DNA from 2 places in the Sporosarcina sp. P37 genome. Region 1 is predicted to be linked to the other one. Evidence: riboswitches for the same ligand, from Rfam matches in the RefSeq annotation. Region 1 holds a riboswitch; the other holds the start of a gene.

Region 1 (3,799 bases):
ACCGCCTAATCTCCCGTTCGCTGCAAGTGCACGCTCCAGATTGACCGGACTTCCTGCGGACAATTGCCGCAATGATGTGGATGCCATAGTTTCCGGCATAACGTCTGCTGCAAACTGGTCTTTAGTAAAGTGTTTGACTGTCAGGCAAACGCCGTTGACCGCAATACTGTCACCTAGCTGCACATCTGTCAGTACGGTCGATGCACCGATCGTCAGCGTCATCGATTGGGCACCAGGCTGTATATGTTTGACAGTGCCAATCTCTTCGATAATTCCTGTGAACATTGCTCAATCACTCTCTTTCGGTACCGCTATGATTTTAATGTCAGGACCGACCATTTCCACACTTTCGAATTGCAGCGGAAATGCATCATTCATCAGCTTTGGATCCAATCCGCCGATAGGAGTCAGCGAACTGATGCCGCCAAGCAATTTCGGTGCAATATAGCAAATGACTTTCTGAATTGCACGCGCTGTAACGAATGAAGAATTAATTGCCGCACCGCCTTCTACAAGCAGTGTCATGATGCCGTGTTTTCCCAGTTCCAGCAAAACTTCTTCTACTGTCAGTTTCGGGCCGGACATACGAATGATTTCGACATGCGGCTTAGCAAGAAGTGCTTCACGCGTGCTTTCCGCGTGGCTCCCGCAAAAAATCCATGTAGGTGCCTCGTCGTTTTGAATAACCTGACTATGTTCGGGTGTTCGTAAAGATGTATCTAAAATAACTCGAATAGGATGTTTTCCACCTTGGGGCAGTCTGGTGGTGAGAAGGGGGTTATCGTGAAGAAGCGTTTGAATACCTACTAAAATTGCGTCTTGCGTATGGCGAAGCCGATGAACGTCGAGCCGTGCCTGCTCACTCGTCACCCATTTGCTGTCACCTGTTGAAGTTGCAATCTTACCGTCTGCTGTCATAGCTGTTTTCATTGTCACATGAGGTGTTTTTGTTCGAATAAAATGAAAAAATGGTTCATATAATCTTTGTGCCTGTTCCAGACAAAGGTCCGTTGTTACTTCTACTCCGGCTGTACGCAATTTTGCGATGCCCTGTCCTGCAACGAGCGGGTTTGGATCCGTTATGGCTATATAGACATGGCGGATACCCGCCTGAATCACAGCGTCAGCACATGGTGATGTCTTGCCGGTATGCGAACAAGGCTCGAGCGTTACGTATAAATCTGCTCCTTGCGCCTTCGCACCTGCCATATCAAGTGCCACCCGCTCTGCATGACGCTCTCCCGCCTGCAGATGCGCACCCATTCCGATAATTCGGCCGTCTTTTACAACGACAGAGCCTACCGGAGGGTTGGGCGAAGTCTGACCCACCACGTTTTCTGCGAGCGACAAAGCGATTTCCATATATTTTTGACCCACTGCACAACACTCCAACTGCTGTATTCCTCTAGTGACAATTCCGCATACAAAAAGCCCCGCAAACTAATTATGCGGGGCTTGAAGTCATGACAAAATAAACGTTATAAACAGTGATGAAAAATCATCACGTGCAGTATAAACGCATTGTTCCTTCTCTCATCCAGACTTTAACTGTCGGCTTTGGAGTTTCACCAAATCCACCTTCCGCTTTTCACAAAGCGTCCGGGTCACGGACTAAGAGCTTTTCAGCTCATCACCGCCGGTAGGGAGTTACACCCTGCCCCGAAGGAAACATATTCGATTACTAAGAGTCTAGCACAAATCATTATAAAATAACAATACTGAATATTTATTCAGCTGAAAATACCCATTTGTCCACTGTAAAACGGTCGATTGCGTCCATATCTGGTTGATAACCGATGCCATCTTGTTCCGGGACAGTAATATACCCATCTTCCGCTACGACCTCGGGGAGGATAATATCCTGTTCCCAGTAGCGTGAAGAGCCTGCCGTATCGCCCGGGAGCGTGAAATTCGGCAGCGTGGTAAGGGCTACGTTTTGCGCCCGTCCAATTCCCGATTCCAGCATGCCGCCGCACCACACATCTATACCTTTTGACGCACAGTAATCGTGGATCTTCTTCGCTTCCGTCAGACCGCCTACCCTGCCGATTTTAACATTGATGATTTTACAGCTGCCAAGCTCCACCGCTTTGCGCGCGTCTTCCAATGAATGGATACTTTCATCGAGACAGATCGGCGTCTGTATTTGTTGCTGCAATTTGGCGTGGTCAATAATGTCATCTGATGCAAGCGGCTGTTCAATCATCATCAGGTTGAATTGATCCAGTTCTTTCAGCATTTCCGTATCATCAAGTGTATAGGCTGAGTTCGCATCTGCCATGAGCGGAATGTCTGGAAATACTTCCCGTATCGCACGAATGACTTCCACATCATAGCCCGGTTTAATTTTGACTTTAATGCGCTTATATCCTTCTTTAATAAACCCTTTGATAGTTTCCAGCAGATCTTCCACATTCTCTTCAATGCCGATGCTGATCCCCACTTCTATCCGTTCCTGCTTTCCGCCAAGCGCCGCAGCAAGTGTCATCTGGTGATGTTTGGCGTACAAATCCCATACAGCCCCTTCAATCGTTGCTTTGGCCATATTGTTTTTCCGGACAGATGCAAAATAACTGCTCACCTCATCAGGATGTCCGATGGTCTTCCCAAGAATTGCCGGTATCAAAAAATCACGAAGCATATGAATGGTCGTTTCTGTCGTTTCTTCACTGTACCACGGTGCAGTAAATGCAACCGACTCTCCCCATCCTTCATGTCCGTCAAGATCTTCCACTGTCGCCAGCAGGAAGTCCTTCTGCTGAATCGTTCCAAAACTCGTGGTGAAGGGATGTTTCATCGTCATATTCATTCTGCGAATTGTAATTGTATTAATTTTCATTGGATACGCTCCTTTCATTCTGCAATGGAATAATTGACCGCTTGCAGAAACGGTAATATTGCACAGATTCTTCCGTTCTGCGCACATCGATTAGTGCGAATCCTTCCGCACACAGCTGCTGAAATACTTTTCTCGTATGCATCCGCCATTCATAAGCCAGTTCAGGATCTTCATTTTTTATTAATTGAATATGTTTAGGAACAGGAACTTCGATCGCGTCTGCCACTAACCATTCATCTGATTGCGGCATATGGAGAACAGGATGCGAGTCACTGTGTAAGTCCGTATAAAAAGGACAGCTGTACACAACATTCACAGGCTGCCACTGATCCAAAACACGCGGACTGTCAATCCACCACGCCACTTGAAAACGGTCAGTGGGCAGGCCTTTATTCAGACCGTCATCCATTTCACCATAACAATTAACAATATAGTCATAGCACACGCCGTACAGTTTGGAAGTATTTAAATAGGCATTGCGGCTTTCCAGCGGATCGAATGTCCAGACGATCAATTGATAGCCCATTTCCCTCGCCAGACGGAGCTGTTCATCTTTCAGCTGCTTGCCAATTCCCATCAGCTGAAACTCCCGATCCACCGCCAGCATATGAGAGCACAAATATACTTGCCCATCTGTAAACCCTGCGAAGCTGTATGAATAACCGATCATCCGCTCTTTAAGGAATGCACCAACAATCAGCCCGCCGTTTTTCACTGCCGTAATGGTTTGGTGGACAGGGATCGGCTCCATACCCCAGATTTGCCTTTCCAGTTTCTGCATTTTGAGAATCTCTTCAACAGCCGTCACTTTTCTGATCTGTATGCCGGTCGTCATAACGTCACCCCCTATTTTCTGGATTGGAATGCTAATTCAATGGCTGCAGTCAGGATTTCAACACCCGTTGCCAGCGCATCCTGATTAAAGGTCATTTGCGGATGATGAAGCCCCGGCGTTAAGCC
Region 2 (3,799 bases), 930 kb from region 1:
AGCGGATGATGAGCAGCGGCAAGTGCTGAAAGCATTAGACACATGTACAGGGGATCAGAAAATGGTCATCCTGATGCGGTTCTTCCAGGATCTCACAGTTGCTGAAACAGCAGAGATTCTGGAGTGGACCGAAAGCAAAGTGAAAACGACCCAGCATCGGGCAATCAAATCGCTGAAGGAGAAACTGGAAGTACAATCCATGAGGGAGGGGTGATGAGATGAGTGCGGATAAGTGGAATGAAGATGAAATAAAAAAGCGATTACATAATATGCCGGTTGTAGAAGATCAGCGTACTAAAGATGAGATTTTGCATCGGCTGAAGAATGATTCAAGACTTGCCGAAAATAAAGAACCGGAGAAAAAAAGGTCTGCATTCAATTGGCCCCCGATCATTGCGGCTGCCGCAGCGATTCTGCTGCTCACCATCCTGGTGCCTGTTTTCCTTCAGCAAAACACTGAAGTATCGATGGATAAAGCAGTGACGGAAGATTCCGGCGAAACCAATCAAATGGAGAGCGCAGAAGAAACCGAGTCTAGTGAATCCGCAGATGTATCCATGTACACCAAAATGGGACCAGCGCCGCATTATGCCGTTTATCCCGCTGACACAGCTTCTCATACAGCATTCCACATCGGACTTATTACAGATCAGGCAATGGTCGTTCCTGTGACATTCCTGATTCCAGATGAACAAGTTCGTCAAGATATAGGAGTTTCACCGACTGCTGTTGCACTATACAATGCATACGCTTCTAAAATAGATGAGGAATCACTTGGCTTCTCAGATTATCACCCCTATGATGCGGCGGTATCGTCAGATGGTCTGCGTATGACGATGAAGTTTGCGAAGGGACATTCTTATGATGTATCCAGTGCGGCACTTGAAATGCTGAACTTGTCTGTGCAAGATACATTTTACGGATTTGAAGAGGTGGAATTTCTGCAGGAAGATGGATCACCGATTACGTTTGATCAGGTGGGAGAAATAAAAGAACCTATCAAGTTAACGGGTGCTCTGTCCCGGCAGGCGTACTATCTGTTCGTGAAATCAGACGGGGAAGCGGTCCTGTCTTCCGATTTCGGCAAATCTTTTCATACAGTGACAGAAGCATTGAATGAAATGAAAACAACGCCAAATGATATATATGCTACTGTAATTCCTGAAGGCGTGGATTTTTCCGTATTAGAGGAATCCGGCCGTGTGAAGGTGCAATTCACGGAAACACTAGATCTAGAGAAGTATCAGCCCGAAGAAGCAATGCAGCTGATAGAAGGGATTTTGCTTACAGCAGCAAGTTTTGACAAGCGGGTGGAATTTGATCAAATCGTGCAGAAACAATGGAACGGTTTTGACTTTACCCAGCCGCTGGAAAAGCCGGTTGGAGCGAATCCTAAATCTCTAATTATCGAATAACTCTGTTTTACAGACTTGTGAAGTTTACAAAACAGTTTTTTTGCGCTATAATAGGTTCATAATTAAATATTGATTCATCTTCGGGGCAGGGTGTGATTCCCGACCGGCGGAAATGAAATAGTTTTCTATTTTTAGCCCGCGAGCTTAACAGCTGATTCTGGTGAGATTCCGGAGCCGACAGTATAGTCTGGATGGGAGAAGGTGAAGGTGCAGCCATCTTTTTGTGTACGCAAAAGTGGTGCTTGATTTCTGACGGATAATGATCTATATATTATCTGTTATTAAAAGCGCATTTTACTCTCCCTAAAGCATTTTTGCTTTAGGGATTTTTTGCAGAACAACGGATGAGCAAGCCTTTCCTCTTTTGAAGTGAATCGCAAAAGGAGAGAGGAACAAGTGAATAACAAGAAGTTACGCAAGTTAATATTGGTGGCAATTCTCGGGAGCATCTCGACTGTATTGATGCAGTTCAACTTCCCGATCCCGGCAATGCCCGGATTTTTAAAGATTGATTTCAGTGAAATTCCGGCTGTCATGGCAATCATGACGATGGGTCCGGCTGCAGGAATTGGCGTGGAATTATTGAAAAACGTCATGCACTGGTTTTTGCAGGGAAGCCCGACTGGTGTGCCGGTAGGTGAAATCGCAAACTTTGCAACAGGTGTATTGTTCATTATGCCGATCTACTGGATTTTTATGAAGTATCGTTCTGCTAAAGGTCTGGCTGCAGGGTTAATCGCCGGTACGGTGGCAATGGCAGTAGGTATGAGCGCATTGAATTACTTGGTGTTCTTGCCGATGTACACATATTTCCTGGGTATGCCAGCAGTTACTGGCGACTCGCTGTATCAGATGATCATATTAGGAATCCTGCCGTTCAACCTGGTCAAGGGTGCCATGTTATTAGCCATCACGTTAATGTTATATAGAAGCATGGAGAAGTGGATTCTCCAGCAGCAAAAGAAATTATCGTTCTAAACAAATAAGCGCCAGTCTCCTTGAATTAAAAAGAGACTGGCGTTTTTGTGCGTAAAGGAAAGCGGAAAATCGCAGCAAAGGATGGACGCGCAAGAAAAATTCAATACAGCTTCATAGAGCGCGTATCTCCTGATGCGCCAATGCTCTGCCGATGTCCGCTTGCATTCTCTCTGGTTAATCCAGTCAAAGAAAAACAACACATCCAATAGCAGGAAGTGTTGTTGGGATTGAATCAATCTTCATATTTTAAAGGATCGCCTTCGAAGGGCTCATCCGCAATTTTAATTGAATCCGTAGGGCAGCCATCGAACGCATCTTCAAGATCCTCCATCAGTTCTTCTGGAACTTCAGTGTTTCCCGTGTTATCATCTAAAATAACAAATGCAATCCCCTCATCGTCATAATCATAGATATCGGGTGCAGCAGCCCCGCAAGCGCCGCAAGCTATGCATGTATCCTGATCGACAATCGTATACTTTTTGCTAGACATTGTCTTTCTCCCTTCTTCCATTCACTCTACCTTTTTTGTACCTACTCTATTCTAAAGCTGTTTTCATCACTTTTCAACAATAAAACGTTATTTCTTCAGGAGTGAGCACATTTGAGTTTTGATTCTGTCTTATTAACGATCTTTCAGCGCATGCATGGCGAGCGTTCCGCACAAGGAGTCTTTCATATTCTGCGCGGAAAACGGTCCGGCCAGACGTTGCAGGATGTCGAATATTATCAAGTTAAATCATACTATGGACTGCTGCCCGGCTTATCCGCAAGCGATTTTCAGCTGGCTGTGGAGCGGCTTGTGTCAGAAGGGTATCTGTATATTGATATTCTTGTTTATGTGACGGCGAAGGGACAAATAGCGACGGGAAGTGAATTGTGGCGGTTTAATGGCTGGGACTACAGGGGGCGTGAAAGAGAGTTCGGCAGACGGCTGGCACTTTTAGTGCAAACGCTGTCGAATCTGAGAAACGGCGAAACGATGTTTATGCCAATTCAAAAAGAATTGCCTGTCCAGCAGTTCATTAAGGGGCTTTTACGCAATCAGCCGGCTCCAATAAACGCACTGGCAGAAGCTTTACGTACAGAATTGGAGCGGTCGATGACGGACGCCAAGCTGTCGGAGCTGCAGTGCACGATTGTCAGCGGACGTCTGACAGGACACCATGTAACTGCATACACATGGGAGCAGATGGCTGAAAGTTTCAAACTCCCCGTCATGACGGTGCAACTTTATTATCTGGAGGCCTTACATATTGTGCTTGATTTTATTTCGGTGCAGGAAGATTTTCCATTACTTACGGAGCTGGCTGCCGGGTGCAGAGTGGATACATATCTGACACAGTCTGCCGAAAGAACAAGGAAACTGTTTGAGCATGGTTATTCGGTAGAGCAAATAGCTTCCTTGC

Evidence for each region. Region 1 has a riboswitch for FMN ahead of ribD (bifunctional diaminohydroxyphosphoribosylaminopyrimidine deaminase/5-amino-6-(5-phosphoribosylamino)uracil reductase RibD). Riboswitches for the same ligand answer to the same signal wherever they lie in the genome.
Region 2: linked by a shared signal. The riboswitch ahead of SporoP37_RS15310 (ECF transporter S component) and the one ahead of ribD (bifunctional diaminohydroxyphosphoribosylaminopyrimidine deaminase/5-amino-6-(5-phosphoribosylamino)uracil reductase RibD) in region 1 are both predicted to bind FMN.

Annotation. Positions count from the first base shown of each region.
Region 1 covers NZ_CP015349.1:730,687-734,485, forward strand. Annotated here, with positions in the region: gene ribE (riboflavin synthase) at 1-285, opposite strand, end outside; gene ribD (bifunctional diaminohydroxyphosphoribosylaminopyrimidine deaminase/5-amino-6-(5-phosphoribosylamino)uracil reductase RibD) at 289-1,377, opposite strand; FMN riboswitch at 1,522-1,671, opposite strand; gene menC (o-succinylbenzoate synthase) at 1,727-2,839, opposite strand; gene SporoP37_RS03845 (GNAT family N-acetyltransferase) at 2,829-3,674, opposite strand; gene SporoP37_RS03850 (M20 peptidase aminoacylase family protein) at 3,686-3,799, opposite strand, start outside.
Region 2 covers NZ_CP015349.1:3,075,950-3,079,748, forward strand. Annotated here, with positions in the region: gene SporoP37_RS15300 (sigma-70 family RNA polymerase sigma factor) at 1-214, shown strand, start outside; gene SporoP37_RS15305 (GerMN domain-containing protein) at 219-1,415, shown strand; FMN riboswitch at 1,488-1,622, shown strand; gene SporoP37_RS15310 (ECF transporter S component) at 1,812-2,393, shown strand; gene SporoP37_RS15315 (ferredoxin) at 2,626-2,883, opposite strand; gene SporoP37_RS15320 (YpbB family protein) at 2,995-3,799, shown strand, end outside.